Regions from separate parts of the Streptomyces asoensis genome, predicted to be linked through region 1. Evidence: riboswitches for the same ligand, from Rfam matches in the RefSeq annotation. Region 1 holds a riboswitch; the other holds the start of a gene.
The links. A riboswitch is a leader RNA that binds a small molecule or an ion and turns the genes downstream of it on or off. The one in region 1 is predicted to bind cobalamin.
Positions count from the first base shown of each region.

Region 2: it holds a riboswitch for cobalamin, as region 1 does, so the genes downstream of both, G9272_RS40625 (CbtB domain-containing protein) here and metE (5-methyltetrahydropteroyltriglutamate--homocysteine S-methyltransferase) in region 1, are expected to answer to the same signal.

Region 1 covers NZ_CP049838.1:8,861,922-8,876,652, forward strand. Annotated here, with positions in the region: gene G9272_RS39410 (MarR family winged helix-turn-helix transcriptional regulator) at 1-178, opposite strand, end outside; gene G9272_RS39415 (cytochrome P450) at 499-1,680, shown strand; gene folP (dihydropteroate synthase) at 1,834-2,685, opposite strand; gene metF (methylenetetrahydrofolate reductase [NAD(P)H]) at 2,678-3,589, opposite strand; gene metE (5-methyltetrahydropteroyltriglutamate--homocysteine S-methyltransferase) at 3,722-6,040, opposite strand; cobalamin riboswitch at 6,207-6,437, opposite strand; partial or broken gene G9272_RS39435 (3-hydroxyacyl-CoA dehydrogenase family protein) at 6,640-6,933, opposite strand; partial or broken gene G9272_RS39440 (DUF2083 domain-containing protein) at 6,938-7,315, shown strand; gene G9272_RS39445 (nuclear transport factor 2 family protein) at 7,374-7,826, opposite strand; gene G9272_RS39450 (ATP-binding protein) at 8,033-8,503, shown strand; gene G9272_RS39455 (M1 family metallopeptidase) at 8,561-9,928, opposite strand; gene G9272_RS39460 (response regulator) at 10,051-10,743, opposite strand; gene G9272_RS39465 (sensor histidine kinase) at 10,774-11,967, opposite strand; gene G9272_RS45605 (DUF4232 domain-containing protein) at 12,103-12,792, opposite strand; gene G9272_RS39475 (NADPH-dependent FMN reductase) at 13,042-13,638, opposite strand; gene G9272_RS39480 (helix-turn-helix domain-containing protein) at 13,751-14,587, shown strand; gene G9272_RS39485 (dihydrofolate reductase family protein) at 14,620-14,731, opposite strand, start outside.
Region 2 covers NZ_CP049838.1:9,134,829-9,149,559, forward strand. Annotated here, with positions in the region: gene tgmA (putative ATP-grasp-modified RiPP) at 1-52, opposite strand, end outside; gene G9272_RS40590 (DUF1232 domain-containing protein) at 276-575, opposite strand; gene G9272_RS40595 (xanthine dehydrogenase family protein molybdopterin-binding subunit) at 757-2,871, opposite strand; gene G9272_RS40600 (FAD binding domain-containing protein) at 2,868-3,863, opposite strand; gene G9272_RS40605 ((2Fe-2S)-binding protein) at 3,915-4,475, opposite strand; gene G9272_RS40610 (hypothetical protein) at 4,598-5,755, opposite strand; partial or broken gene G9272_RS45615 (acyl-CoA dehydrogenase family protein) at 6,138-6,324, shown strand; gene G9272_RS40620 (enoyl-CoA hydratase/isomerase family protein) at 6,321-7,367, shown strand; cobalamin riboswitch at 7,469-7,623, shown strand; gene G9272_RS40625 (CbtB domain-containing protein) at 7,659-7,880, shown strand; gene G9272_RS40630 (CbtA family protein) at 7,905-8,666, shown strand; gene G9272_RS40635 (MFS transporter) at 8,804-10,045, shown strand; gene G9272_RS40640 (FAD-dependent oxidoreductase) at 10,205-11,290, shown strand; gene G9272_RS40645 (NADPH:quinone reductase) at 11,301-12,281, opposite strand; gene G9272_RS40650 (PadR family transcriptional regulator) at 12,278-12,865, opposite strand; gene msrA (peptide-methionine (S)-S-oxide reductase MsrA) at 13,053-13,565, shown strand; gene G9272_RS40660 (hypothetical protein) at 13,672-14,055, opposite strand; gene G9272_RS40665 (MarR family winged helix-turn-helix transcriptional regulator) at 14,172-14,651, shown strand.

The DNA.
Region 1 (14,731 bases):
GCTGGCTGGGTCGTTCGCCGCCTCGCTGCATCCCGTACAGCGAGGCGACCAGCGAGTACTGGGCGTGGGTGAGGCCGAGCGGGGCCACCGCCCGGTCCACGGCCACGCGCCACTTCGTCGACAGCCGCCACACCAGAAACCCGGGCGTCGCCCCTTCGGGACCCTTGCGCTCACTCATGGTCGATAGAGTACATGGCTACTATGTCCATGGCTACTTAATCTCTGCTGCTGCGTCGGGAGTGACACGAGAGTCGGGAAACCGGGTTTGCTGCGACTTGCGCCGAAGCAGGCTCAGGGGGATGCGTCCGGCTCGAACGAAGAAGCGAAGGTGTGCGGCGTGTTCCGCTCGGACCGCGAGTCGGGACACGTCGGTCGACGTCGACTGCGCCACCCACCGGCGCCGCGTCCCGGACCGCCCCGACCGGCATGGCCGTGCACGTTCCGGCACCTGGACCGGGTTCGTCGGCCATCGTCGCCAGCAGCTCAGTGGAGGAACCCGTGACCGTCGTACCCATGACCGAGATCGACATGTTCGCGACCTCGGATCAGCGCACCCGCTACGAGCAGTACCGGCACCTGCGCGAGCTGGGCGCCGTCGTCCGGCTGCGCGAACCGGACGTGTACGCGGTCACGCGCTACGACGAGGTGAAGGCCGCGCTGGCCGATCACGCCGCTTTCATCTCCGGCGAGGGCGTGGGATTCAACCCGGTCGTGAACCAGATGATGCGGGGCGTCACCCTCGTCAGCGACCCGCCGGAGCACGACGTGCTGCGCTCCGTCGTCGGGGCCGGACTGCGTCCCCGCGCTCTGCGCGGTCGCGGTGAGGAGGTCGCCCGGAAGGCGCGGGACCTCGTCGACGAAGTCGTCGCCAGGGGCGAGATCGACGGCGTCGCCGAGCTGGCCCAGGCGATGCCGATGGCGGTCATCCCCGACTTCCTCGGACTGCCCGAACGCAACCGGGAGCACCTCTACGAGTGGGGGCAGGTGGGCAACGACCTGCTCGGTCCGGTCACGGAACGCACCCCGCACAACCTGGAGATGACGCGGCGCCTGTTCGAGTTCGCCCACGAACTCGCGGCCGACAGGGAACTCGCGCCGGGAAGCCCCGGTGCCGCCATGCTCGAAGCGGCCGATCAGGGTGTCATTCCCCAGGAGAAGTGCCCGCTCCTCCTCGTGGACTTCATCGGACCGTCGCTGGAGACCACGGCCGCGGCGATCGGCCATTTCCTCGTCGTCTTCGCCGAGCGTCCGGACCAGTGGGCCGCGCTGCGCGCCGAGCCCGGGCTCGTGGCTTCGACGATCAACGAGCTGCTCAGATTCGAGAGTCCCCTGCGGGGCCTCACCCGCGTCGCGGCGCGCGACACGGAGCTCGGCGGGGTGACGATCCCGCAGGGCGCGCGGGTGTGGACCCTCTTCGCCTCGGCGAACCGTGACGAACGCAAGTGGGAGCGCGCGGACGAGTTCGACCTCCGCCGCAATCCGCTGGACCACCTCGGATTCGGATACGGAGCGCACAGCTGTGTCGGACAGGGCGCGGCCCGCCTCGAACTGAACACCCTGATCCACGCGCTTCTCGAGGCCGTCGAGCGCATCGAACTCACCGGCGATCCGGTGATCGCGGAGAACACGCTGCTCAACACCTACGCCGAGATCCCCGTCCGACTTGTCGCGAGAAAGTGACCCGACACCCATCGACACCCGTGAGCTGGTGCGGCCGGGAGCGGAACGCGTTCAAGGCTGCCCGAGCGGTGGTGTCGGCGTGGCCCTGCCCTTCACCTTGATCCGGCACGACGCGGACGTGGCGCGCCGAGCGTTTCGTCCAGCGCCGGGATGTCACCACCCACCCTCCTTGGCCATTTCCAGGGCCTCGAAGACCGTGAGCGCGTCGCGGAGGGCGGCGACGTCGTGGGTGCGGATGTAGTCGGCCCCGCTGCGCGCGGCGTACAGCTCCGCCGCCAGGGTGGCCGGGCCGATCTCGGGAAGAGCGCTCCCCGTGAGCGTCCGCAGAAAGGACTTCCGGGACGGGGAGACCAGCACCGGTACGTCGAAGCGTGCTTTCAGCCGTTCCAGATGGGCCAGGGTCCGCAGCGACGGTTCGGGACCGCTGCCCAGGAAGTAGCCCAGCCCCGGGTCGATGACCAGCCTGTCGTGACGGACGCCTGCCGTCTCCAGTGCTGCCAGGCGCTCGGCGAAGAACTCCTCGATGCCCCTGCACACTTCCGTGGGATCGGTCCGTACCTTGGTCGCGGGGCCGTGACGTTGTACGGAGTGCATGACGATGAGCCGGCAGTCGGTGTCCGCGAGCTCCTCGTACCGGGCGGGCTCGCCGAATCCCTGGATGTCGTTGAGATACCTGGCGCCACGCGCGGCGGCGAACCGCTGCGTCGCGGGCTGAAAGGAGTCGACCGACACCGGAATACCCTCGGCGACCAGCTGATCGACGACGTCGGCCAGCCGCCCCATCTCCTCGTCCGCGGTCACCCTCTGGGCCCCCGGATGGCTCGCGGCAGGCCCGAGTTCGATGACGTCGGCCCCGTCCGAGCGCAGCCGGCGCGCGTGCGTCACCGCGGCTTGCGCGGTCAGGAATCGGTTCCCGTCCGAGAACGAATCCGCGGTGATATTGACGATCCCGACCAGCGAAGGCCGACGGATTCCCACCGGTGAGGGAGTCGCGCGCTCATCCATGGAGCTCGAGGTTCTGATAGATCTCGGCCGTCACCGTCGAGAAGTTCATGGTCATGAAATGCAGTCCGGGAGCCTCTTCGGCAAGCAGGCGGCGGCACATCTCGGTCGCATGGTCGATGCCGAGTGCTCTGACCGCTTTGGGGTCTTCCTGCACGGCGAGCATGCGCTCGGCCAGTCGGGCCGGGACGGCGGCGGTGGAGAGAGTGGGAATGCGTCGCAGTGAGCGGATGGTGGTGACCGGCATGATCTCCGGGATGATCGGCGTCTCACAGCCGGCCGCCGTCACACGGTCGCGGAAGCGCAGGTAGTCCTCGACGTCGAAGAACATCTGGGTGACGGCATAGTCCGCTCCGGCCCGGCACTTGGCGACGAAATGGCGGATGTCGCTGTCCCGGTCGGAGGAACGCGGGTGCATCTCGGGGAAAGCGGCGACGCCGACGCAGAAGTTCCCGGACTCCCTGATCAGGCTGACCAGTTCGGCCGCGTACCGGATACCCGACGGATGCCTGGTCCAGGGGCCGAGCGGGTCACCGGGCGGGTCTCCGCGCAGAGCGAGAATGTTGCGCACGCCCTGGTCGGCGTAGTGGCCGAGAATGTTGCGCAGCTCGGCGACGCTGTGGTCGACCGCGGTGAGGTGGGCGACAGGGGTGAGGGTGGTCTCCTGGGCGATCCGCCCGGTGATGTCGACGGTCCGGCCTCGCGTCGAGCCGCCGGCACCGTACGTCACGGAGACGAAAGCGGGCGACAGGGCCTCCAGCCGGCGGATCGCGGTCCAGAGTCCGGCTTCGGCCGCCGCGTCGCGAGGCGGCATGAATTCGAACGAGTAGGAGCGGCCACCTCGTGCGAGGAGGTCGCGAATGGATACTGCGCTGTCTGCTCTTGTGCTGGGGATACCGAGCGCCATGTGAACAAGCCGTCCGATCGTCGCAGTTCGTGGACTGTCGACCTGCTGATGCTGTCTCCGATGCCGATGCCGATGCCGGGGGAGGACGGCGAGTGCTTCCTCCCCCGGCCTGCTCGGCCGCTCGGCCTGCCGTCAGGGCGCGGAGAGTTCCTCACGGACCGTGCGGGCGGCGGCGACCAGGTTCTCCAGCGAGGCGCGGGTCTCGGGCCAACCGCGGGTCTTCAGGCCGCAGTCGGGGTTGACCCAGAGACGCTCGGCGGGAATGGCCCTGAGGCCGGTACGGAGCAGCTCGGCGGCCTCCTCGGCGCTCGGGACGCGGGGGGAGTGGATGTCGTAGACGCCCGGTCCGGCCTCGCGCGGGTAGCCGTGCGCGGCGAGTTCGCGGGCGACCTGCATGTGGGAGCGGGCGGCTTCGAGGCTGATGACGTCGGCGTCGAGGTCGTCGATGGCCTGGACGATGTCCCCGAACTCGGCGTAGCACATGTGGGTGTGGATCTGCGTGTCCGGACGCACTCCGCCGGTGCTGAGCCGGAACGCCTCGGTGGCCCAGGCCAGGTAGGCCGGGCGGTCGACGGTCCGCAGCGGCAGGGTCTCGCGCAGCGCGGGTTCGTCCACCTGGATCACCGAAGTCCCGCCCGTCTCCAGGTCGTCGACCTCGTCGCGCAGGGCGAGGGCGACCTGGCGGGCGGTGTCGCCGAGGGGCTGGTCGTCGCGGACGAAGGACCAGGCGAGCATGGTGACGGGGCCGGTGAGCATGCCCTTGACCGGGCGGTCGGTGAGGGACTGGGCGTACGTCGTCCAGCGCACGGTCATCGGTTCGGGGCGGGAGATGTCGCCGGCCAGGATCGGCGGGCGGACGTAGCGGGTGCCGTAGGACTGCACCCAGCCGTGCTCCGTGGCCAGGTACCCGGTGAGCTGCTCGGCGAAGTACTGGACCATGTCGTTGCGTTCGGGCTCGCCGTGCACGAGGACGTCCAGTCCGGCCTTCTCCTGGAAGGAGACGACGTCCTGGATCTCGGCCCTGATGCGCTCCTCGTAGCCGGCGGTGTCGATCCGGCCGGTGCGCAGGTCGGCGCGGGCGGTGCGCAGTTCGCCGGTCTGCGGGAAGGAGCCGATGGTGGTGGTCGGCAGGAGGGGCAGGCCGAGGTGGGCGCGTTGGGCCGCGGCCCGCTCGGCGTACGGCTGGGAGCGGCGGGCGTCGGTGTCCCTGACGGCGGCGGCGCGGGCGCGGACGGCCGGGTCGTGGGTGATGGGGGAGTTGGCCCGGGCGGCGAGGTCGGCCCGGTTCGCGGCCAGTTCGCCCGTGATCGCGTCGGTGCCGAGGGCCAGGCCCCTGGCGAGGGCGACGACTTCGGCGGTCTTCTGGCGGGCGAAGGCCAGCCAGCGCCGGATCTGCGGCTCGATGTCCCGCTCCAGGGCCGTGTCGAGGGGCACGTGGAGCAGCGAGCAGGAGGCGGCCACGTCGACCCGGTCGGCCAGCCCGAGCAGGGTTCCGAGGGTGGCGAGGGACTTCTCCAGATCGTTGATCCAGACGTTGCGGCCGTTGACGACACCGGCGATCAGCCGCTTGCCGGGCAGGCCGCCCACGGCCGCGAGGGCGTCGAGGTTGGCGGCTGCGGCGTCGGTGAAGTCCAGGGCGAGCCCGTCGACGGGGGCCTTGGCCAGGACCGGCAGGGCGTCGCCGAGCCGGTCGAAGTAGGAGGCGACCAGGAGCTTGGGCCGGTCGGTGAGGGCGCCGAGATCGCGGTAGGCGCGGGCGGCGGCGTCCAGTTCGGCCGGGGTGCGGTCCTGGACGAGGGCGGGCTCGTCCAGCTGTGCCCACTCGGCGCCGGCCGCGCGCAGGTCGGCGAGGACCTCGGCGTACACCGGCAGCAGCCGGTCCAGCAGGGTGAGCGGCTCGAAGTCCGCGGGCACGCCCGGGGCGGGCTTGGCGAGCAGCAGGTAGGTGACCGGGCCGACCAGCACCGGGCGGGCGCCCAGCCCGAGGGCGAGGGCCTCCCCGAGCTCGGCGACCTGCTTGGCCGGATCGGCCGTGAAGACGGTGTACGGGCCCAACTCGGGCACCAGGTAGTGGTAGTTGGTGTCGAACCACTTGGTCATCTCGAGCGGCGCGACGTCCTGGGTGCCGCGTGCCATGGCGAAGTAGCCGTCGAGCGGATCGGTGGCGACGGCGGCGCGGTGGCGGCCGGGGATCGCGCCGACCATGACGGTGGTGTCCAGGACGTGGTCGTAGTACGAGAAGTCGCCGGTCGGGACCTCGTCGATGCCGGCGTCGGCGAGCTGCCGCCAGTTGGCGGCGCGCAGTTCGGCGGCGGTGGTTCGGAGGGCGTCGGCGGTGACGCGGCCCTTCCAGTAGCCCTCGATGGCCTTCTTCAGTTCCCGGTTCGGGCCCTGGCGGGGGTAGCCGTACACGGTGGCCCGTGCTGCCGCGGCTGCGGACTTCGCTGTCACGGAAATCTCCTTCGCGAGACATCTCCCTGGGATCCCGGGACGGGACGCGAGCGCGAAGGGGTGACGAACCGGACGGAACCGACCTCGCGCGGCACAGCGCGGTCATCCGCCTGATATGTACGCCGACCCGCCCACGAGGTCACCGGGATCTCCGCGCACGAGTCCTTTCGTGCGCGGGCAACGGGCAGGTCTTCGGACTCACGGGCACGTCTCGTCGTACAAGGGTCGTACGAGACACCTACTGGCCGTCGCTTCCCAGACCCTGTTCGTGGGTCCAGTGCGTATGACGGCGTCGTTCCCGCTCACCGCTGCGGGGCAGTCCCGGATTTCCACCGGGTTCCCTCTTGCGACGCATCCCGCCTGGCGGACGGGGCGAACCAGCTGCACCCGCCAGCCTAGGGGGCAGTCCTTTGGTGCGGCGGATCACGTCCGGCATTCGGATGGTGAGGTGGAACACGCGTTCGGCATGCTTGGAATGCGCGGAGAGCGGGAAGCGCCGCACTCGCGCTTCCCGCCCGTCGCCTGGGCACAACCGCCGGATCCCTCGACCGGCGGTACGGCCCGGGCCTCTCGGCCCGGTCGCGCCAGGGTGCTCGGTCCCGGCCGTACACCTGGAATCCCCGGCCGGTCTTGCGGCCCAGCAACCCGGCTTCCACCATCTGCCGGAGCAGCGGGGGCGGAGCGTGGAGGGGTTCCTTGAACTCGTCGTACAGGGACTCCGCGATGGAGGCCACGGTGTCCAGGCCGATCAGGTCCGCCGGCTTCAGCGGGCCCACGGGGTGGGCGCAGCCCAGTTCCATACCGGCGGCGATGTCGGCGGCGGTGGCGAAGCCGGACTCCGCCATCCGGACGGCCGCCAGCAGATACGGCACGAGCAGCGCGTTGACGACGAAGTGTGGCACCTGCCCGCTCTGGAACGTCTACGAGGCGTTCGCCGTGCCCGGCCGCATCCACGTCCAGGTCGCCGAAATGCCCGACGGACAACGCTACTTGTGGACGGCCCGCGCGATCACCCGGCACCGTGGCGGCTGGGGCGAACCCGGCAAGACCTTCGCCGTCGGCCTCGGCTGCGAGATCCGCCACGCCCACCGGCTCGTCCACTCCGACGGACTCGACCTCGCCAACGCCTCCGCCGCCACCCCCATCGGCATGGGCTGCCGCGTCTGCGAACGCCTCGACCGCCCCCAGCGCGCCGCACCACCCCTCGGGCGGCCGTTGCGGATCGACCAGAACAGCACCACGTTCGTGCCGTACCCGGTACTTCCGCAAGGATGACCACGTCCGAGCGACGGCCGCGTGACCTTCCTCATGCAACCGGTGTCGGCTGGATCTGTCAGGCGAGCTCGGGCGGCTGACCCGTGGTCCACATCGCCTGGACGGACATGCGGCTGATGCGCCAGCCCTCGCGTACGCGCCGGAGTTCGGCCTCCCAGTAGCCGCCCACCGTGAAGAGAGGGTTGGCGCCTTCACCGCGCTGCTGAAGCGTGGCGTCGTGGTGAACGTGCGTCATCAACGCGTTCCAGGACGCCGTGGCTCTCCCCGCCGCAGCTTCGACGTCGACCAGGACATCGGAGGCGATGTGCTGGGTGCGGGCGTACCGCTCGAGTGCCTCCTCGGCGTGCGCCATCGCTTCGACGCCGTCGGCCGCGCCTATCGGTGTCACCGTTCGCACGTCGTCGGTGAGGTAGCCACGGGCCCAGTCACCATCGAACTTCCGCTCGTCCAGGGCTCGGAAGAAGCGGCTGATGAGCGTGCTGATCTCGGTGTGATCCGTCTGCGTGGTCATAGCCAAAGCGTCTGCCCTCAACCGCACTTGAGGTCAAGATCGCAGCAAGTCGGCCTCGGCGGGGCTTCGTCCGAGCGGTCGCCGAGGATCTGCCCCACCACCACGGCGGCATGGACCCGGGCGGCTGTGCCGAACGGCATCCCGTGGCATGCATGGCGCGATCGCGGGTACCGGCGCACGTGACCGGGGGAGTGAGGGCGAGACACGTGGAATCCCACGCCGGAGGCGACGGCCGTACCGGGCTGGACGGCCACCTGATGCGTGCCGGATACGCCCTGGGCGCGGACGACGGCTGCATCGCAGACGCCCGCCACCACGCCATCGCCTTCATCGACCAGGCCCATGACCACCATCGCCTGCCCGATCCGGCACGCGCGCGAGACCTCACTCAGCTCGTGGTCAGCGAGCTGGTCACCAACGCCCACAAGTACGCCTCCGGCCCCGTCCTGATGGAACTGCGCCTCACCGCCCATGCGGTGGACGTCGTCGTGTGGGACAGCGACCCGACCGTTCCCGCGGCCCGGGCAAACGATCCCGGCAGAATCGGCCAGCACGGCATGGAGATCGTCAAGGCCGTCACCGAGGACCTCTTCATCGAGCAGGAACCGGTCGGCAAACGCATCACGGCCCGCATCGCCCTGGCTGCCACACCCCGCGACAGCACCACCCGCACCTGACACAGCGGCAGGTCCTCTCCGGCCGCGCGTGCGGCTCGACCTGCGTCGAGCACGCCGTCACCGGATGCGGTGGGTCTCCCAGAAGGGGCGGAGGTCCTCGTCCGTCATGGACTGGGCGGCCCTCTTGAAGTCGGCGGTGGTGGAGACGCCGTACCAGTGGTCCTGGACGTACCGTTCGAGGAGCCGTGCCATGGTGTCGGCGCCGAGGGTGCGTTCCAGGTCGGCCAGGGCGCAGGGCCCGGCCGTGTAGACGAGGTGGTACTCGCCGCGGTGCTGCGACCAGTAGGCCATCGAGGCGGTCAGCGCGGTGTTGTCGTCGGGCCAGTAGACGTCCGACCAGCAGTCGCTGGTCTCCCAGCCGTAGAAGCGGGCGTTGGCGTACTGGGCGAAGCTCTCGTCCAGCCACGGTGAGGTGTACTCGTCGTTGCCGACGATGCCGTACCACCACTGGTGCGCCAGCTCATGGACGACGGCGCTGCCTTCCTCGGTGGTGCCGAGGAGGACGAGGCCGGGGTACTCCATGCCGCCGCCGAACCGGGGGGTCATCACGAGGTCGATCTCGCCGTACGGATAGCGGCCGAACTCCCGGCCGAACCGGTCGATCGCGGCGACGGCGTCCGTGCCGTTGAGACGGACGCCCGCGGCGGGGGTGTCGGGCGTCCAGTACGACTTCACGCGCACGCCCCCGGGCGTGGTCCGCGTCGCCGTGCGGAACGGGCCCGCGGCCCACGCGAAGTCCCGCACCCGGTCCGCGACGCTGAGGGTGACCGTACGGCCGGGGCCGCCGGGGAGGGTCCGGGTGTGACCGGTCGCGGGCACTTTCAGGGTCGACGGGTGGTCGAGGCGGACTCGGAAGTCGCTCGTCAGCGCGTAGAAGCTCTCACCGAGCGCCACGTACGGGTCGAGGTGCCACCCCCTCGCGTCGTGCACGGCGAGCACCGGCAGCGCGTTGCCGAGGAAGCGGTAGGCGCCCTCACGGCCGAAGCGGGCATTGCGGTCGGGCACGGTGACGGAGACATCGAAGGCGACGGACGTCCGCTCGCCGCGCGCGAGCGGCTTCGGCAGGGCGATGCGCAGGGCCGTGCAATCCACGGCGGGACGCCCCGGTGTGCCACCCTCCACGCTCGACACGATGACAGGGGCGGGCGCACCGGGTGTGCCGCACTTGTCCTCGCCGTTGCCCCACAGCCGTAGGTACACCTCACGCAGAGGCTGATCGGATGTGTTGCGGAACGACACCCGCTGCCGTCCGCTCCAGTGGCCGCCGTCGGCGTCGGAGCGCAGAGTCACGTCGTAGCGAGCGCGATCGGGCGTCGCCGCGGCACTGGACACCCCTGGCCCGGCTGCCGCGCCGGCCTCATGCACACCGGCGCCGACCGCCGCGAGCAGCACGAGCAGCACGACGAACAGACGACGACGGGGCATGGACGGCCACACGGCCAACGGCGACATGCCAGCCGATACTGCCACAACACGCCAGCCACGGAACGGACTTGGGCAGACCTGCGTGGACCTTTCGGCCACGCCACCAGGTCTCGCGGCAACCGTCACGCGCCGGGGGTGTCCGGCCGCATCGGCCTGCCGCCGACCTGCACGATGCCCGATTCGTAGGCGAACACCACCGCCTGGGCGCGGCTGTGGAGATCGAGCTTGGTCATCAGCCGGTGCAGATGTGTCTTGACGGTGGACTCGCTGACGCACATGTGCTCGGCGATCTCCTCGTTGGCGAGACCCTTGGCGACGAACCCGAGCACCTCGACCTCGCGGCCCGTGAGCATGCTCGTCGAGTCTGTCTCGGCCCGCGACTGCTGCTGGTGGACGACGTGCCTCTCGATGAGCCGCCGGACGTGGGCCGGGGCCACCAGGAGATCGGCGGAGAGGGTCGCCGTGACGGCGCTGAGAAGCTGTTGCGGCGGCATGTCCTTCAGCAGGAAACCGCTGCATCCGGCGCGCAGGGCAGCGTAGACGAACTCGTCGTCGTCGAAGGTGGTGAGGACGACGATGCGCGGAGCCGGGTCAAGACCGAGGGCGAGAATGCGCTCCGCGGCCGCGAGGCCGCTGAGCCGGGGCATCTTGATGTCCATCAGGATCAGATCCGGGTGGTGCTCGCGTGCCGCGGCGACGGCCTCGACGCCGTCCGATGCCTCCACGACCGGGCCGAGCCCTTCCACCGTGCGCAGAAGCGTGACGATGCCGGAGCGGATGAGATGCTGATCGTCCACAACCAGGATGCGGGCCACAGCGCTCCTCGCAGATGCTCACGTCACGGATCAGCCGCCGTTGCGGTCCTGCCCCAGGGGAAGACTGAGTTGCACCTGGAATCCACCCTCCGGACGCGTACCGGCTGTCAGCGAGCCGTGCCAAATCTTGGCCCGTTCCCGCATTCCGATCAAGCCGTGTCCGGACCCGGCGGTGGATGTGGCCGAAAGTGGGCCGCCGTGGTCGAGAACAGCCACTCGTAGTTCGTCGTCCAGGTAGCGGACGGCCACTTCGGCGGTGGCCGACCCGGAGTGCTTCACGACGTTGGTGAGGGCTTCCTGGACGACACGGTAGGCGCACAGTTCGATCCCCGGGTGCAGGGGCCTGCGCTCTCCCGCGAACCGGACCTCGACATGCAGGCCGGCCGCCTCCAGCCGCTCGGCGAGCGCGGGAATGCGGTCGATGTCGGCCAGCAGGTCGTCGGGGACCGGGTCGGCCGGATGCTCGGGACCGGATGCGCCGCCGAGATCGTAGGTGCGCAGTACGACCAGCAGTCGGCGAAGCTCCTCCAGCGACTCCCGTCCGGCCGCGGCAGCGGTGCCGAGCGCCTTGCGGGCGGAGGGAGGATCGGTGAAGAACACGTACTCGGCCAGCCCGGCCTGAAGAGTCACGATCGTCATGTGCTGCGAGATCGTGTCATGCAGCTCGCGCGCGATGCGGAAGCGCTCGTCGAGGACGGCCCGGCGGGCTTCCTGGCGCTGCTGCTGATCGAGCAGGGCGGTCAGCCGCCGCAACTCGGCGTTGCGTTCGGCGAGACGGCGCTGGGTGAGCCCGACGGTGAAGGCGACGGCCGGCACGATCAGGGCCTGCACGGGCACGACGGGCCAGGGCAGCCGGCCGCACACTCCGCTGAGGGCGATGACCGCCGAGAGCAGCGCGGTACCGCACACGATGCGGCCGCGTCCTTCCCGGGCGGCGACGGAGATGAACGCGACCGCCGGAACCCAGAAGTTGAGGGAGGGCTGATATCCGAGCAGCAGATATCCGGCGAAGCCGGCCGCCGTGATCACCAGCACGCCGAACGGCCGGTTCTCCCGCAGAGCGAGTGACAGGGCGATCAGCAAGGTGAGCAGATATGCCCACAGATCGAACGGCCGCCAGGGCGCCGGATGGTAGAAGGCACCGGCCAGGCAGCCTGCGAGGGCGAAACCGACGGCGAGGGCGACGTTGACCGGGCGCGGGCGGAAGGCCTCCGTCGCGGGCATCCGGACATGGTAGACGACGGTCCTCAACTGATCCGCCTCCTACGAGAGTTGCAGATGATCGCCTGCCCTGCCGGGGACGTCCCCGGCAGGGCAGGCGAAGCTCAGTGACCGGGAAGTGGTCCCGGTCGAGGTCCGTCAGGAGGACATGATGAAGTCCAGGGCGAACCCGGAAGCGGTCGTCCAGTAGGTGACGCGGGCACCGTCGTCGAACGCGACCTTGCGGGGCAGGTCGACGCCGATCGGCTCGCTTCCGTCGCTGCCGAGCTCGCGGCCGTGGAGGAGGAGGGTGATCGAGTTCGTCTCGTACTGGTCCATGGGGACACCGGAGGCGAGCAGCGCCGCGTACGCCTCGTCACCCGGAGCGAGAGTGACGGGCCCCGACTTCGGGTCGCTGTCCTCGTACACGTCGATCGGATACCGGGCCTCGGCGTAGTCACCGAGAAAGATGTGCGGGTAGTGGTAGACGTTGCACTTCTTGTCGCCGGCGTTGGTGACGGTGATGAGGAGATGCTTGGGGACCTCGCCCTTTCCGTCCTCGAGCGTGGTGCCGAAGGAGAGGTCCTCCGCGGCGCAGGCGGGGACGGCACCGCTGCCGCCGCCCCCGGTGGCGCCCGAACCGCCGCTCGGCGTGGCCGAACCCGTCGAACCGGGCGTGGCCGAGCCGGTCGCACCCGGCTTCGCCGGGCTCGTCGCGCTCGGCCGGTCCGAGGCGGTGGAGCCCGCGCCGTCGGCCTCACCCGGCTCGCACGCCGTGGACGCGAGGAGCGCGCCGACCGCCGCGGCCCCGACGGCCCAGGACTTCCAGCCCTTGGGGCTCCTGGACATCCTGCGGTTCCTGCACACAGCAGCATTCATGGTGTTCCCCCGTGGCCGGCCGCGCCGGCCGCTCTCGACTCCGGTCCGCCGAAACGTCGTCCCGGTGATGCCGAGGCTAGGAGAACGAGGGTGCCGACGGCGTCCGGCAGAGAGTCAGTACCTCCGTCAACTTCCGGCGTCGAGCGGCAGCTCGGCGTAGACCGGCGCCGACGACAGGGTCAACCTCCGGTGGACCCGTCCGTCACCCATCGCCCGTCGTCATGCGGGGTAGGGGGTGGTCTCGCGTGCCGTGCGCAACGCGCCTGCCCACCAGGCCAGTTGGTCGAACAGGGTCTTGGCGTACCCGGGGGCCTGGGGGTCGAGCGGACGGCCGTCCTGCCACGCGGTGTAGTAGTTCGGAAAGGACAGGCCGTCGCGGATGGTCACCGCGTGCAACTCGGTCAGCACGTTCTCCAGGTGCAGCACCGCGTGTCGGCCGCCTGCCGCGCCGCCGTAGCTGACGAAGGCAACGGGCTTGGCCGTCCACTGGGTGAAGTGCCAGTCGATGGCCGCCTTCAACGAGGCGGGGTAGCTGTGGTTGTACTCCGGCGTGACCACGATGAACGCGTCGGCGCTCTCCAGCGCCGACGTCAAAGGCGCCATCGCGGCCGGACGGGGGTAGTCGTCGCCGGCGTACTTCGGCGAAGCCGCGGGCAGCGTGAGCGGGATGTCGATCTCGGCCAGATCGACGACGTCCACGTCGAAACCGGCGTGCAGGCGCGCCTGTTCGGCGATCCACGAGGCGACGACCGGGCCGAACCGTCCCTCCCGGACGCTCCCGACGATGATCACCAGCTTGTGCTTGTCGTTGTCCATGCCCGCCACGATCAGGCCGCACCGTGACCGAAGCCAGACCGAGCTCAGGCTGGCCCCCGCAGGGCCACGCTGAGCACCGCGCGGGCAGCGGGCAGCGTCCTATCCTCATCGCATGGGCACGCCGTTGGGGGATTTCGTCCGGGCCAAGCGCGACAGCATCCAGCCGCAGTCGCTGGGGCTTCCCGATCGCGGCCGCCGCCGGTCACCGGGGCTGCGGCGCCTGGATCTCGCCGCGCGGGCCGGCATCAGCGTCGAATACCTGACCCGCATCGAGCAGGGCCGGGACCGCCGTCCCTCGGTGGCGGTGATCCACGCGCTCGCCGACGCTCTCAGCCTCGACCTCTCGGAGCGCGAGCACCTGCGCTACCTCGCGAAGATCACCGGCGGCGAATGCCCCACCCACACCCGGCCCGCACCACCGCGCCGGGATGTGCGACCGGCGGTCCTGGAAACGCTCCGCCTCCTCGAACCGGGCATCGCGATGGTCACCAACCGGCTGGGCGACGTCCTCGCCCACACCGGCGCATACGAGTCGGTGACCAGCGCAGCCGGACTGCTCGACATCGACCCCCCGAATCTCACCCACTACGTCTTCACCGACGCCCGCGCCCGTACGTTCTTCGCCGACTGGGACGACATCGCCGACGAGCAGGCATTCGACCTGTGGCTCGGGCCGTCCGCCGAGAACTCCGCATGGCTCACCGCGCAGCTCACGGTCCTCGCCGGACCCGACTTCACCCGTCGCCGGAACCGCCACGTGGTTCCACGACGAGGCATCCTCCGGCTCAACCACCCCTCCGGACACGAACTCCGGCTGCGCCGCGAGACGCTCGAACTCTCCTCGGACGCACAGCAACTCGTCGTCTTCCTTCCCGACGACGACAAGACGGCTCAGGCCGTCGAGCAACTCCGCCAACGGCCCCACGGCCGACTCCGGGCCATCTCGTGACCCCCGTGACGGACTCCGCCATAGGGGCGGCTTCAGTCGTCGCGCCCGACACCGCGATCGGGTGCGCTCATGTCCCCCGTCCCGGGCGTGCCCTCGGCGAGCCCGTAGCGCAGGTACACCGTGCCCTTCGGACCGGCTGCCGGC
Region 2 (14,731 bases), 270 kb from region 1:
TGTACTCCAACTCGGCCGCTGGGCGTGCGTAGTTGAGCGTGAACGGTTGCATCGTCTCTCCCTCGTCGGTACTGCCTCGATCAAGCGGTGCCGCTGTGCGACGTCACTCGGGCCCGCTGCTTGGTGCTGGATAGGTGCGTCCTTCAGTCACTTATACGAATCGAACGGGTGGTTGGTTTCCTTACTCTCCGTGATCATCGCGGGGTTGGACACCGAACAGGGCGCGGAGCAGGGGAGATCGGGTCGAGCGGGGGTGAAAACCTCTTCCCGGACGGTCAGTCGGGGAGGCGCTCGGCAGCGTTTTCGGGCGCATTGTCGGGCGCGCGGCGCAGGGAACGCAGAGCCAGCAGGAGGACACCGATGTCGTCGAGGTAGACGGGGTCCGGCAGTACGTCGGTGGGCAGCACGAAGTACAGGACCGCGCCCCAGAACATCCAGCGCGGCCCGGTGGGAAGCCCTGCTCGTCTCAGGCCCCGGCGGGCGCGGACCAGACGCACGAGCACGGCGGCGGCCACGGCGAACAGCGCCGCGGCCGCCAGCACCGCGACGACGACGAGCGTGGTTGGCGCATCCACGGGCCCTCCCATATGGTCCGTCGCGCGGCGTCTGCTCCTACTCGATTTCCCCGCTTTCGGTTTCCGGATTCCCGTTTCCGGCGGGAATACCGCATCGGAGGCGGCTGCCGCGTCCGAGTGGCGGAGCGCGCCGGACGCCCGTGGCGCCGAGCACTGCGGACCGACGTCCGCTCAGCGGTGGCTAGCCGGTCGGTACCGGGTGCTGAGGGGTCTCCAGCAGGCCCGTCAGTACCCGGTCGGGGGTGAGCGGCAGTTCGCGGAAGCGGACGCCCGTGGCGTGGTGCACGGCGTTGCCGATGGCGGCCGCCGTGCCCACGATGCCGATCTCGCCGATCCCCTTGCCGCCCAGGGGGTTGAGATGCGGATCGTCCTCGTCGATCCAGTGCGCCTCGATGTCCGGCACGTCGGCGTGGGAGGGCACGTGGTAGGCCGCGAGATCCGACTCGGTGAAGTCGCCGAAGGCGGCGTCCAGGGTGCTGCCCTCGGTCAGCGCCATGCCCAGGCCCATGGTCATTCCGCCGACGAACTGGGAGCGCGCGGTACGGGGGTTGAGGATGCGTCCCGCCGCGTACACCCCGAGCAGCCGGCGCACCCGCACCTCTCCGGTCACCGTGTCCACGGCGACCTCCGCGAAGTGCGCCCCGAACGCGTGCCGCGCAAAAGGACTTTCGGCGTCGGCCGCCCCCTTGGTGTCGGCGCGCGCCTCCAACCCCAGCTCGGGCAACGGCCCCTGACGTTCCGCCAGCTGTACGGCGAGCTGCGCGCAGGCGTCGTGCACCGCCCAGCCCCAGGAGGCGGTACCCGAGGAGCCGCCCGCCAGCGGGGCCGTCGGCAGATCACTGTTGCCCACCCGGATCCGTACCCGCTCCAGGGGTACCTCCAGGGCGTCCGCAGCGACCTGCGCAAGGACCGTACGGGCGCCGGTGCCGATGTCCGCGGCGTTCACCTCGACGAGGAAGGACCCGTCCGGCAGGGCACGCACCGCCGCCTTCGACGGATACACCTGCACCGGGTAGGTGGCGGCGGCCACGCCCGTGCCGAGCAGCAGCGGGCCGACGGAGCGCGTCCGCGGGCGGGGATCCCGGTCGGACCACCCGAACCGGCGCGCGCCCTCCCGCAGGCACTCGACGAGGTGCCGGCTGCTGAACGGCTTGCCGCTGTCCGGCTCGGTGTCCGGCTCGTTGCGGATCCGCACCTCGACCGGGTCCGTCCCGAGTGCCTCGGCCAGCTCGTCCATCGCCGACTCCAGGGCGTACATGCCCGGCGCCTCACCGGGGGCCCGCATCCAGGACGGCGTCGGCACGTCGAGCCGGACCACGCGATGCGAGCTGCGCAGGTGCGGGGCGGCGTACATGACGCGGGCCGGCATCCCCGCGTACTCGACGAACTCCTTGATCCGTGACGTGTACGTGGTCACCTCGTGCACGAGCGACGTCAGCCGGCCGTCGGAGTCCGCGCCCAGGCGCAGCCGGTGCAGGGTGGCCGCCCGATGGCCGACGGACGTGGGCAGCATGCGGCGGGGGAGGACCACGGTGACCGGGCGTCCGGTGTGCCAGGTGGCCATCGCGGCGAGCACCACGTCCGGCCGGGGCATGCCCTTGGACCCGAAGCCACCGCCGACATGCTCCGCGACGACCGTGATCCGCTCGTCCGCCAGCCCGAACATCGCGCCGAGCACGGCGCGCACGACCGTGGTGCCCTGGCTGGAGGTGTGCACCGTGAGCCGCTCGCCGTCCCAGTGCGCGGTGCTGGCGTGCGGCTCCATGGGGTGGTTGTGCAGGGGCGGCACGCGATAGCCGACGTCGACCCGCACATCCGCGTCGGTGAACGCGCCGTCGGGGTCGCCCAGTTCCCGTACGCCCGGGAACATCCCGTTGATCTTCTCGGGGACGTACGCCTGCGGGTGCGTGGCGGTGAGTGTGACGTCGTGCGTCTCCTCGGCGCAGGTGACCCGCACGGCGGCGGCGCCGGCCCGGGCCGCCTCAGGGCTGTAGGCCACCACCAGGGCGACGAACCAGCCCCGGTTCGGCACCTCGGGGCCCTGGAGCACGGCGAGGGTGGCGTCGTCCGCCGAGGCGAGGCGGGGCGCGTTGCGATGGGTGAGCACGGTGACGACGCCGGGCAGCGCCAGCGCCGCGGTGGCGTCGACGTCGGTCACCCGGCCCCGCACGATCGCCGCCGGGACGGGACGGGCGAACAGCCGCCCGGGCAGGGGCTGTTCAGCGGCGTAGCGGGCGGTTCCGGTGACCTTCTCCCGGCCCTCCCTGCGCTCGGCGGGAGCGCCCACGGCGGTCATGAGTCCTCCTCGTGCGGTACGAGCCGCGTCAGGACGTCGACGGCGAGGTTGCGGGCCAGCGGCACCTTGTACGCGTTGTCACGCAGCGGTCGGGCCTCGGACAGCTCCAGCTCGGCGGCGCGTTCGAAGGCCGCCCGGGTGGGAGCCGCGCCCAGCAGCGCCTCCTCGGCCCGCCGGGCCCGCCACGGGCGGTGCGCCAGCGCCCCGAAAGCGATTCCCACCTGCGCGACGACACCGTCGGCGACCTCCAGGACCACGGCGACGGAGGCCAGCGCGAAGGCGTACGAGGCCCGGTCGCGCGCCTTGCGGTACGCGGACGGCAGCCCGGCCCTGGCGGCCGGCAGCAGGACGGCGGTGATGAGCTCGCCGGGTTCGATCACGGTGTCCCGCTCGGGTTCCTCCCCGGGCGACCGGTGGAACTCCGCCGCCGTCACCCGGCGCACGCCCGCCGTGCCGTACAGCTCGACCTCGGCGTCCAGCGCGGCCAGGGCCACGGCCATGTCCGACGGGTGGGTGGCGATGCAGTGCTCTGAGTGCCCGAGCACCGCGTGGTCGCGGTGCACGCCGTCCAGGGCAGCGCAGCCGCTGCCCGGCTCCCGTTTGTTGCACGGCTTGGAGACGTCCTGGAAGTAGGGGCAACGGGTGCGTTGGAGCAGGTTCCCGCCGGTCGTGGCGGCGTTGCGCAGCTGGCCCGAGGCGCCGGCGAGCACCGCCTGGGAGAGCACGGGGTAGCGGTCCCGCACCCGTGGATGCGCCGCGAGGTCGCTGTTGCGCACCAGGGCGCCGATCCGCAGCGACCCGTCCGGCAGCTCCGTCACCTCGTCCAGAGGCAGGCGGGTGACGTCGACGAGGGCGGTCGGCCGTTCCACGCCGAGCTTCATCAGGTCGACGAGGTTGGTGCCGCCGCCCAGATAGCGTGCGCCCGGGTGCGCGGCGAAGGCCTCGGCGGCCTCCGCGAGACTGCCGGCCCGTACGTAGGCGAAGGTTTCCACCGGATCACGTCCTCTGGTTGCCCCGGTCGTGCCCTTGGGCAGCCGGCCCGGTCATGTGCTGCCCGCCCCGGTCACGTCCTCGACCGCGTCGACGATGCGTGGATACGCGCCGCAGCGGCAGAGATTGCCACTGAGCCGCTCGCGGATCTCGTCCCGGTCCAGCACGACGGGTCGTCCGGAGGGCGCCGCCGGGTCCGTGACGTGCGAGGGATGGCCCGACTCCGCCTCGGCGAGCGCGCCCACCGCCGAGCAGATCTGTCCGGGCGTGCAGTACCCGCACTGGAAGGCGTCGCGCTCCAGGAAGGCCCGCTGGAGCGGATGCGGATCCTCGCCGTCGCCGGACAGGCCCTCGACGGTCGTGATGTCGCTGCCGTCCAGGGCGACGGCGAGCAGCAGACAGCTGTTGACGCGCCGCCCGTCGACGAGGACCGTGCACGCGCCGCACTGACCGTGGTCGCAGCCCTTCTTCGCGCCGGTGAGGTCCAGATCCTCCCGCAGCACGTCCAGCAGCACGCGCCGGTGGTCGACGGTGAGGGTGTGCGGCTTGCCGTTGACGCGCAGCGTCGTGTCGGATCGGTGGGGCGATGACCGGGGGCCGTGCTCGCTGCCCATGTCCTGGTCCCTTCCGGGGCGGTCCGTGGTGCCGTGGGGACCGCGTATCCAGAGTGGGGCGTGTGACACGTCCCGGTACGAGGCAATTCGGGCACGGGCGCCTGACGGCCGCCGACCGGCGCCTACCGGTCGGTCACCTCGGGCTCGTCGCCGCCGGTGCCCGTTGCGCCCGTGGTGCGGTCCTGGTCCGGCGACTCGACCCGAGCCGCGGGAGTGGCCGACGCCATCGGGCGCAGGCCCTTCGTCGTCTCCTTGAACCGCTCCAGGGTCCGGCCCAGCTGCTGGAACGGCGAGCCGCTCTTCCTGGCCGGCGCCTGCCGCGGTTCCCCGGCCTCGGCCGCCGCCTCCCGGAACGCGGCCAGCGCCTCGTGGGCGTGCTCGGCGGCCTCCCGGTACAGGTCCCGGGACTCCGTCATCGCCTCCAGTGCCTCCTTGTACATCGCCACGAGCTCGCGTTCCCGCGCGAGCTCCTCCTCCGGGGTCAGCAGCTGCCACTCCTCCCGCAGTGCGGTGAGCGCGGCGTCGGCGTCCTCCGGCAGCGGCCTGGGCAGTGCCGCGAAGCGTCGTACCGCTTCCAGCAGCTCGGTGGGGTGCGTGCCGTCCAGGAACACGCTGCGCACCGAGTAGTCGACGGCGTCGTAGTCGGCCGGAGCCGGAGTGCCGGGCAGCACCAGCGCCCCGCCGCGCGGCACCTCCACCCCGGACTCCTTGAGGGCCCAGTTCACGGTGCGCAGCTGGTGCGGGGCCGCGCGGTGCTCGATGACCCGGTGGTGCAGACCGGGCGGCAGCAGCGGAACCAGCGACCGTCGGCCCCGCTCGTCCGGCGTCATGGCCTCGTGCACGACGAGGTGGACGGTCCAGGCGTCGCGCAGGGCGCCCCGGAGCACGCGCCGCAGCTCCTTGTCGTCCGCCGGGAGCGGGTTGGTGGCGAGGAACCGCTCACCGGTGACGGTCTCGTTGCCCCACGGCGTGTCCGCCTCCCAGGACCAGAACATGCCGGCGGGCGACGGCCACCGCTGGTCCCACGGCCGCTCCGCCTCCGCCGTCAGCGTCCACTCCTGGCCCGGACCCGACCACTCGGCGAGCCTCAGCCGGGCACGGACGGTCACCTCCTCCGCGACCAGCCACCGGGCCTCGAAGGCCGTCTCCCCCTCGGGGGTGTCGGTGTCGGGCAGCTCCATGAAGTCCTGGACGGTCTCGGCGTCCTTGAGTGCCTGGAGGTGTTTGCGCAGGACGTCCGGAGCGGCGGGGCCGGTGTGACGGCCACGGGTCTGCCACACCGTGGAGGGCGTCGTGGGCGGAACGGTCGCGGAGATGTGGGTGAGTCCATTCGTGAGGGCGGTGACGACGTGGCGACGACGTACGAAGGCCAGTATCGCTCGCCGCGGGGGGTGCGCGATCAAGCGGGTCGGTGGCGCGGGCACCCGGAAGCGCCCCGCCGGGATGCGCCTTCCCCGGCACGACACAGGTCACGCGTCCGGATCCGGCCCGCGAGCCGACGGTCCGTGCGGGGGGTGTGCGCCACTCGTACGGGGTGTGCGCCGTTCACCACGGCCGGCGCCCTCGCACTCATGGGCCCGCCGGCCTCCGGGACCCGAGAATCGGACCCGGTGGACAGGGCTCGCCCACCATCCGCGTCGGGGCGGGCCCTGTCCGCGTGCCCGGTGTGCCACCCACACCGGATGCTCGGTGACCGACCGGCCTCCCGTCTCCACGAGACCGGGGCTTCCTCCGCGAGCACGGCATGGAGAAGATCGTCCATGACCTGTGCGTCCAGCGGATCCTGGAAGGAAGCAACGAGATCATGCGCGTCAACGTGGCCCGCGGCCTGACGGAGGCATCCGGATGAACGACATCGAGGACCCCGTCCTGCTGCACACCACCGGCCGAGCCGCCCACATCACGCTCAACCGACCGAGGGCCATCAACGCCCTGAACCACACGATGGTGCGCCGCATCGACGGCGCGCTGACGCTCTGGGAGCGCGACCCGGCCGTCGAGACCGTCGTCATCTCCGGCGCGGGGGAGCGCGGCCTGTGCGCGGGCGGCGACATCCGCGCCGTCCACGACGACGCCCGCGACGACGACGGCACCGCCTCGGCCGCCTTCTGGCGCGACGAGTACCACCTCAACGCCCGCATCGCCCGCTACCCCAAGCCCTACGTCGCCCTGATGGACGGCATCGTCATGGGAGGCGGTGTCGGCGTCTCCGCGCACGGCAGCGTCCGGGTCGTCACCGAGCGGTCGAGGATCGCGATGCCCGAGACCGGCATCGGCTTCGTGCCGGACGTCGGCGGCACCCACCTGCTCGCCCGCGCCCCGGGTGAACTGGGCACCCATCTCGCCCTGACGGGTGCGCAGATCGGCGCCGCGGACGCCGTGTTGTGCGGGCTCGCCGACCACTACGTACCGTCCGTGTCGCTCCGGCAGTTCATCGACGACCTCGCCGACCTGCCCGTACGGGAAGCCCTGGACCGTCATGAACAGCCCTTGCCGGCGGGCGGGTTGGCCGGCCACCGGGAGTGGATCGACACCTGTTGCGCGGTCGACACCGTCGAGGAGATCGTCCAACGGCTGTTCGCCCACGGCGACCCGACGGCGAAGGAGACCGCGGAGACCCTGCTGGCCAGGTCGCCCACCGCGCTCAAGGTCACCCTGGCCGCCCTGCGCCGTGCCCGGCGGCTCGGCTCGCTGGAACGGGTGTTGGAACAGGAGTACCGCGTCTCCTGCGCGGCCCTGACCACGCCCGACCTGGTCGAGGGCATCCGCGCCCAGGTCGTCGACAAGGACCGCGACCCGCGTTGGTCGCCGGCCACCCTCGCCGAGGTCACAACGGCCGACGTGGAGCGCTTCTTCGCCCCGCTCGGCGCGCGCGAACTCGGTCTCGCCTGACCCGACACCACCCGCGCAGACCCGCTGGAGAGCAGGACCGCCGTGGTGATCTGGGCCACCTGGCCGTGGCGAGCGGAATCACGCCAGGTGGGGCGGTATTGGCCAGGGGCCCGACACGCGGTACCGTCGCTCTGATATCGACGACGGCGAGACGGAAGCCGGTGAGAACCCGGCACGGTCGCGCCACTGTGGACGGTGTACCCCGAAGGGGCACACACCGCGAGTCAGACCCGTGGCCGTCGTCATGTGCACCACCGAGATGGGACGCGAACTCCCAGAGGAGGTCCTGCCATGGCGCAGCATGTCGCCCAGCCGACTACCACCACGCCTGTCGTACCCGCCAAGTTGCCGCTGAAGGACATCGCCCCCTGGGCGGTCTTCTTCGGCGTCCTGATGCTGGTCCTGCTGTACTTCGTCGGCGCGGAGCAGGGCGCGACAGCCGTCGTCTCCGGCGAGGACGTTCACGAGTGGGTGCACGACGCCCGCCACCTGCTCGGCTTCCCCTGCCACTGACCCGAGGGGAACCCCAGCACACTCATGAACTCCGCAACGGTAAGAAACCTGCTCGTGCGGGGCATGCTCGCCGGCCTCGGTGCCGGCGTGCTCGCCCTGATCGTCGCCTACTTCCTCGGTGAGCCGAACGTCGACAGCGCGATCGGCTTCGAGGAGTCCCACGCGGCGGGCCACGAGCACCACGAGGTGGAACTCGTCTCCCGCAGCCTCCAGTCCACCGCCGGCCTCGCCACCGGCGTGCTGATCTACGGGGTGGCCTTCGGCGGCATCGCCGCCCTCGCCTTCTGCTTCGCCCTCGGCCGCGTCGGCCGCTTCACCCCGCGGGCCACGGCACTTCTGCTGTCGGGGACCGCCCTGCTCGCCGTGTACGTCGTGCCGTTCCTGAAGTACCCGGCGAACCCTCCCGCGGTCGGCGACGGCGACACCATCGGCAAGCGCACCACGCTGTACTTCCTGATGATGGTGCTCAGCGTGCTGCTCGCGGTCGCCGCGGTGATCCTGGGCAAGCGGCTCGCGCCGAGGCTGGGCACCTGGAACGCCACCGTCGTCGCCGTCCTCGGCTTCGTGCTCGCCATCGGGCTGGCCTACGGGTTCCTGCCGACGGTCAACGAGGTGCCGAGCGACTTCCCGGCCGCACTGCTGTGGCGGTTCCGCCTGTCCGCCCTCGCCATGCAGGTCACGCTCTGGGCAGGCTTCGGCCTCGTCTTCGGCGAACTGGCCGAACGGCTGCTGCACCCCAAGCCCGCCACGGTGTCCGCGGGCACGCCGGTGGCCGCCTCACAGTGAGCTGACCGGCACGACGACCCGACGAGAGGGCCCGCGGAACCATCCGGGGGCCCCTCTCGCGTTCGTGGGCCGACGCCGGATCGGCAGTCGGCGAAGATGGTGCGATGGACATCCAACCGGCCCTCAGTACACGGCAGATGCCCGCAGGACTCGTTGCGCTCGCTCTCGGTGGTTTCGGGATCGGCCTGACCGAGTTCGTGATCGCGGGGCTGCTCCCGCAAGTCGGCCGGAGTCTCGCGGTGTCCGAGGCCGCGGCGGGTTGGCTGATCTCCGGGTACGCCCTGACGGTCGCGGTCGGCGCGATCGTGGTGACCGCCGCTACGGCCGGGCTGCCCCGCAAGGCGGTTCTCACCGGGTTGGTGGCGCTGTTCGTCGTCGGCAACCTGCTGTCCGCCGTCGCACCGAACTACCCGCTGATGATGCTCGGACGCGTGGTCGCGGCGCTGTGCCACGGCACGTTCTTCGGCATCGGCTCGCTCGTCGCACGGCGGATGGCCGCCCCCGAGCGGGCGTCACGGGCGGTGGCAGTGATGTTCGCCGGGCTGACGGTCGCGAACGTGCTGGGCGTACCGTTCGGCGCCCTGGTCGGCGAACGCTGGGGCTGGCGCGCCACGTTCTGGGCGATCACCGGCATAGGCGTCGTCGCCGCAGTCGCCATCGCCGTGCTGGTACCGGGCTGGGCCGGCGCCGCGGACCGGCCGCCTCCCTCCGAGGGTTCCGGCCCGGCCACCGGTCGGGCGGACGAGCTGCGCAGCCAACTTCGTGCCTTCCGGTCGACACAGGTCTGGCTGACCCTTGCCGCCACCGCGCTCGGCTACGGCGGGATGTTCGGCGCGTTCAGCTATCTCGCGTACACCTTCACCCGGGTCACCGGCTTCTCCAGCACGGATGTCGCCTGGCTGCTCGTCGTGTACGGCAGCGGCCTCGTGGTCGGCAACATCGTCGGGGGACGAGCCGCCGACCGCAATCGCGACCTCACTCTGATCGCTTCCCTGGCCGGTCTCGCCGTCACGCTCACCGGGTTCGGGCTGCTGGCCGCCGACCCCGCCGCGTCGGTGGTCCTGGTTTTCCTGACGGGGCTGTTCGGGTTCGCGAGCGTCCCCGGCATGATCACCCGCGTCACCGACCACGCCCGCGGGGTGCCGCTCGCCGCAGGCGCCAACGTGTCCGCGTCCAACATCGGCAACGCCCTGGGCGCCTGGCTCGGCGGCTTCGCCATCAGCGCCGGCCTCGGCTACCGGGCTCCGCTGTACGTCGGCGCCGCCATCGTCCTGAGCGGGCTCGCCGTGATGATCGTCGCCGCATGTCGACCGGACCGGTCGGAGACCGACGACACCACCGACCTCCGGCTCGGCCAGGACCGGGCGTCCGCGGGCTGAGGGCCTCGCCGCGCCACCGTCTCGGTTCGACGGCTTCTCGCCTGCGGTGAGGCCCACCTCCGCCTGGAACCCGAGGGCCTGGCCGCCCTTACGATCGAGTCTGCTGCCATGGCCCGCGTTTCCGCTCGCGGGCACCGACCGAATCCCCGGGGAGGGACTGTGATCGCCGTCGTCGGCGCCGGACTCATGGGCGCGGCCACCGCCTGGCAACTGGCCCGCAGGGGCCACGAGGTCACGCTCGTCGACGCGTACGACGTCGGCCACCGGCACGGAAGTTCGCACGGCAGCTCGCGGATCTTCCGGCGGGCGTACGCCGACCCCTTCTACGTACGGCTGACCGGACAGGCGTACGAGCAGTGGCGGGAGCTGGAGGACGACAGCTCGACTCCCTTGCTGCGCACGACCGGTGGGCTCGACATGGGCGAGGACCACGACCCGAAGGAGATCGCCGATCTCCTCGGTGCGGCCGGAGTACCCCACGAACTCCTCGGCCCGGAAGCCGCCGCGGAGCGCTGGCCGTACATCCGCATCACCGGTCCGGTGCTCTACCACCCGGACGCGGGCGTGGTCGACGCCGACCGGACCGTAGGCGCCTGCGTACGGCGGGCGATCGAACACGGAGCGCAGACGATCATCGGCACCCGCGTCACCGGCATCGACGTCCGGGGGCGCGAGAAGGTGCGCCTGCGCACCGACGACGGCCGCGAGATCGTCGCCGACACGGTGGTGATCGCGGCCGGCGCCTGGCTGCCCGATCTCGAACTGCCTCTCGCCCTGCCGCCGTTGGCGGTGACCCAGCAGCAGGTCTTCCACTTCCGGCAGCGGGACCCGTCCGTCGGGTGGCCGACCCTGATCTGGGACGGGGCGCTGCACCTCTACGGCCTGCCGTCCGGAAGCGACGGGGGCCCGCTCCCCGCGGTCAAGGTCGCCGAGCACGACCGCGGAACCCCGGCCACCGCCCGCACCCGCAGCGGGGTCGTCGACCCGTCGTCGCGGACGCGGGTGAGCGGCTTCGTGCGCGACCGCCTCCCGGGCCTCGAGCCCGATCCGGTCGCCGAGGCGACCTGCCTCTACACCACCACCCCGGACGAGGACTTCGTCCTGGACCGCCACGGCCCCTTCGTCATCGTCTCCCCGTGCTCCGGACACGGCGCGAAGTTCGCGCCGCTCATCGGCGCGATGGCCGCCGACCTCGCCACCGGCCGCGCCGAGCCGCATCCCCGCTTCCGCCTGGGACGCCACTGAGCCTCTTCGGTCAGCCGGGGACGGTGACCAGCACCCGGCCGCGCCCGCCCGCGTCCACCCGGTCGTGAGCCTCGGCGATGTCCGCCAGCGGGAAGCGGTCGCCGATGTCGACGGTGAGCGCACCGGCCGCGGCCGCCGCGGTCAGATCGCGGGCGGCCTGCCGCTTCGCCGCGGCGGGGAAGTCGTCGCTGCCGAGCAGGCGCAGGGTGACGTTGTTGAACAGCAGGGGCCAGAACGGCAGTTCGGTGCGGTCGGCGTGGGTTCCGTAGGCGGCGATGACGGCATCGAGCGCGGTGACCGCGTTGTCCAGGTCCGCGTTGGCCGACAGGGACACCTCGACGACGCGGTGCACACCGTCGGGCGCGTGGGCGCGGATCGCCGCCGCGGGGTCGCCGGAGTCCAGGGCGACGGCGTGCGGGACGACGGCCGGGTCGACCCGGTCCAGGTCACCGCCGCGCCGTACGGTGCCGATGACGGTGGCGCCGCCCCAGCGGGCGAGCTGGGCGGCCGGCGATCCGACGCCGCCGAGCACTCCGTGCACCAGCACGATCTTCCCGTCGACCGGCCCGTCGGCGAATACGGCGCGGTGCGCGGTGATACCGGGGATGCCCAGACTCGCGCCCAGTTCGTCGCCGAGGTGGTCGGGCAGCGGGACGGCCTGCTGATCGGGTACGACGGTGTACTGGGCGGCGGTTCCGAAGGCCCGGTAGGACTGGGCGCCGTACACCCACACCCGCTGACCCACGCGGCGGGCCTCGACTCCGCTCCCGACAGCGTCGACCACACCGGCGGCGTCACTGTGCGGGATCACGCGGGGGTAGGGCATCGAGGAGCCGAGCCAGCCACGCCGCTTCTTGGTGTCTCCGGGATTGATCCCGGAGACGGTCACGCGGACGCGGACCTCGCCGGGGCCGGGCCGGGGGTCGGGCAACTCGCCTACGTGCAGGACGTCGGCGGCCGGTCCCTGTCCGTCGTACCAGGACGCGATCATGCGGCATCTCCCGTAGTCGTGCGGGCGGTGGGTTCGTCGGCTTCGCCGGGGGCGGGGTCGTTCTCGAGCGGCTCCTCGCCGAGGACCTCGCGGAGCCAGGCGCGCTCGGCGCGGCTGACGGCGCGGGCGGTGAGCAGTACGCCGCGACGGTACGGATCGTCGACCTCCTCGGCGCGCAGCGGTCTCCCGCCGTCGTAGAAGAAGCCGGCCGGTTCCTCCAGGAAGGCGAGGCGGCGGCGCAGCACGGCGTGCTGTTCCGACACGTCGGGGAGCTTGGAGAGGAAGGCCAGGAGGGCGAAGAACCGGGTGAAGTCGGTGATCTCGTGGTCTGCCGGTGTACGCAGGCGCTCCAGCATGTCGGTGTGTCCGGCCTCGGTCAGGCTGAGCACGAAGCGGGCGGCGCCGGCCCGAGGATCCGCTTGACGCACCAGGAGTCCCGCCCTGGCGAGCCGGTTGATCGCCGGGTAGAGGCTGCCGTCGCTGACGGGGCGCGTGTAGCCGATCAGCTGGGAGACCTTGCGGCGCAGCTCATGACCCGGCAGAGGGCCTTCGGCGAGGAAGCCCAGTATCGCTAGTTCGAGCATGGGACCATCGTCTCACGATTCACATCGAATCGATATGTGCATCGAATCGATGTGACCAGTGGAACCGGGGCGGGCACGGAATTGTTCAGACCTCTCACGTGCTGTTGTATCCACAGAGGCTGGGACGTCGACGGTGTGCGAGCGAGCAACGCAAGTGGCCGAGGCGAGAGAGACGGAAGGTGCTGAGATGGCAGCGCAGACGCAGAGGGCCGTGCTTGCGGGCGGATGCTTCTGGGGGATGCAGGACTTGACCCGCAGGCTCCCGGGCGTGACGGCGACCCGGGTCGGATACAGCGGGGGTGACGTACCGAACGCGACGTACCGCAACCACGGCACCCACGCGGAGGCCATCGAGATCCTCTTCGACCCCGAGAAGACCGACTTCCGCACGATCCTGGAGTTCTTCTTCCAGATCCACGACCCGAGCACCAAGAACCGCCAGGGCAACGACATCGGCCTCAGCTACCGCTCGGCGATCTACTACGTGGACGACGAGCAGAAGCGGATCGCCGAGGACACCATCGCGGACGTGGACGCCTCCGGACTGTGGCCGGGCAAGGCCGTCACCGAGGTCGAGCCGGTGGGCCCCTTCTGGGAGGCCGAGCCCGAGCACCAGGACTACCTGGAGCGTTACCCCGACGGCTACACCTGCCACTTCCCGCGCCCGGGATGGCGACTTCCGGCCCGCACGCAGGGCTGAACCACTCCGCCGAGGCCCCAGACCTCTGCTCCGGGGCCTCGGCGTGCAGGACGTCCGGCGTACCGGACGTGAGGCAGGACGGCGAGTTTCGGGCTTCACCGGCGGGTCAGGCGACCTGGCCGCCGATGCCGGAGCGCCCTTCGGGGACGGCCGGCAGGCCGACCGCCACCTGATGCCGTACCTGCTCGCCGAGTACGCCGGCCACCGCGTCGGTGATCGCGGTGATCAGGCGCGCCGGCGCGTCCGGCACGTCCGGGTGCCGGTAGGCCGCCTCGCGCAGGCTCAGGGTGATGTTCGGGGCGGTCCCGTCGGTCGGCGCCCCGCCGATGCCCCGCCGGTGCTGGGGAATGCCGACGAGGTCGACGGCGACCAGGCGGCCGAACTGCTCTCCGTAGACCGATCCGACAGCGTCCGCGAGCCCGCGGATCAGGCCCTCTTCGGCCTTCCCGTCGAGGGCGGTCTCGCTGATGTGCACGGTGAAGTGGGGCATGGTGGAATCTCCGTTCGTGCCTGTGGTCCGCGCCTGCGGTGGCGGGCAGGTCGGCTGTGGATGTCTTTGCAAGCAAAACATCTTTGCTGTCAAAGGTAAATGGCGAGGGGTGTGAGATGGCCGGATCCGCGCGGCGCGAGGCCGGGGCGGGTGAGGTGGACGCCGCGGTGCGCGAGCTCCTGTTGCTCATGCCGAGGATGGTGAGCCGGGTGAAGCGCATCCCCGTGCCCGAGGCACTGGAAGCGCAGTCGCTGGCGCCTCGTCACCTCTCCCTGCTGTCCTGCCTGTTGCTCGACGGCCCCATGACCGTCAATGAACTGGCCGCGCGGCTGGAGGTGGCGCCCACCACGGCCAGCCTGATGGTCGGGGACCTGAGCGCGAAGGGCATCCTCGACCGGCGGGAGGACCCGGCCGACCGGCGTCGCCGGATCGTGGCCATCGCCCCCGACCAGCACGAAGCGATCGCCGCCTGGCTCGCCCCCGGCGCCACGGCCTGGCGCCGTGTGCTGACCCCGCTGGCGCCGGCACAGCGACGCCTCTTCGTCGACACCCTGCGCGCCTATGAAGCGGCGGTGGCCGAGGAGCGCGAGCGCTGAACCGTGCCGTCCGCAGGGCGGTGGCCGGCGAGCCGAATGCGGCGCAGCCGACGGAAGAGGCCCGAGGGCAGCCGCGGGAA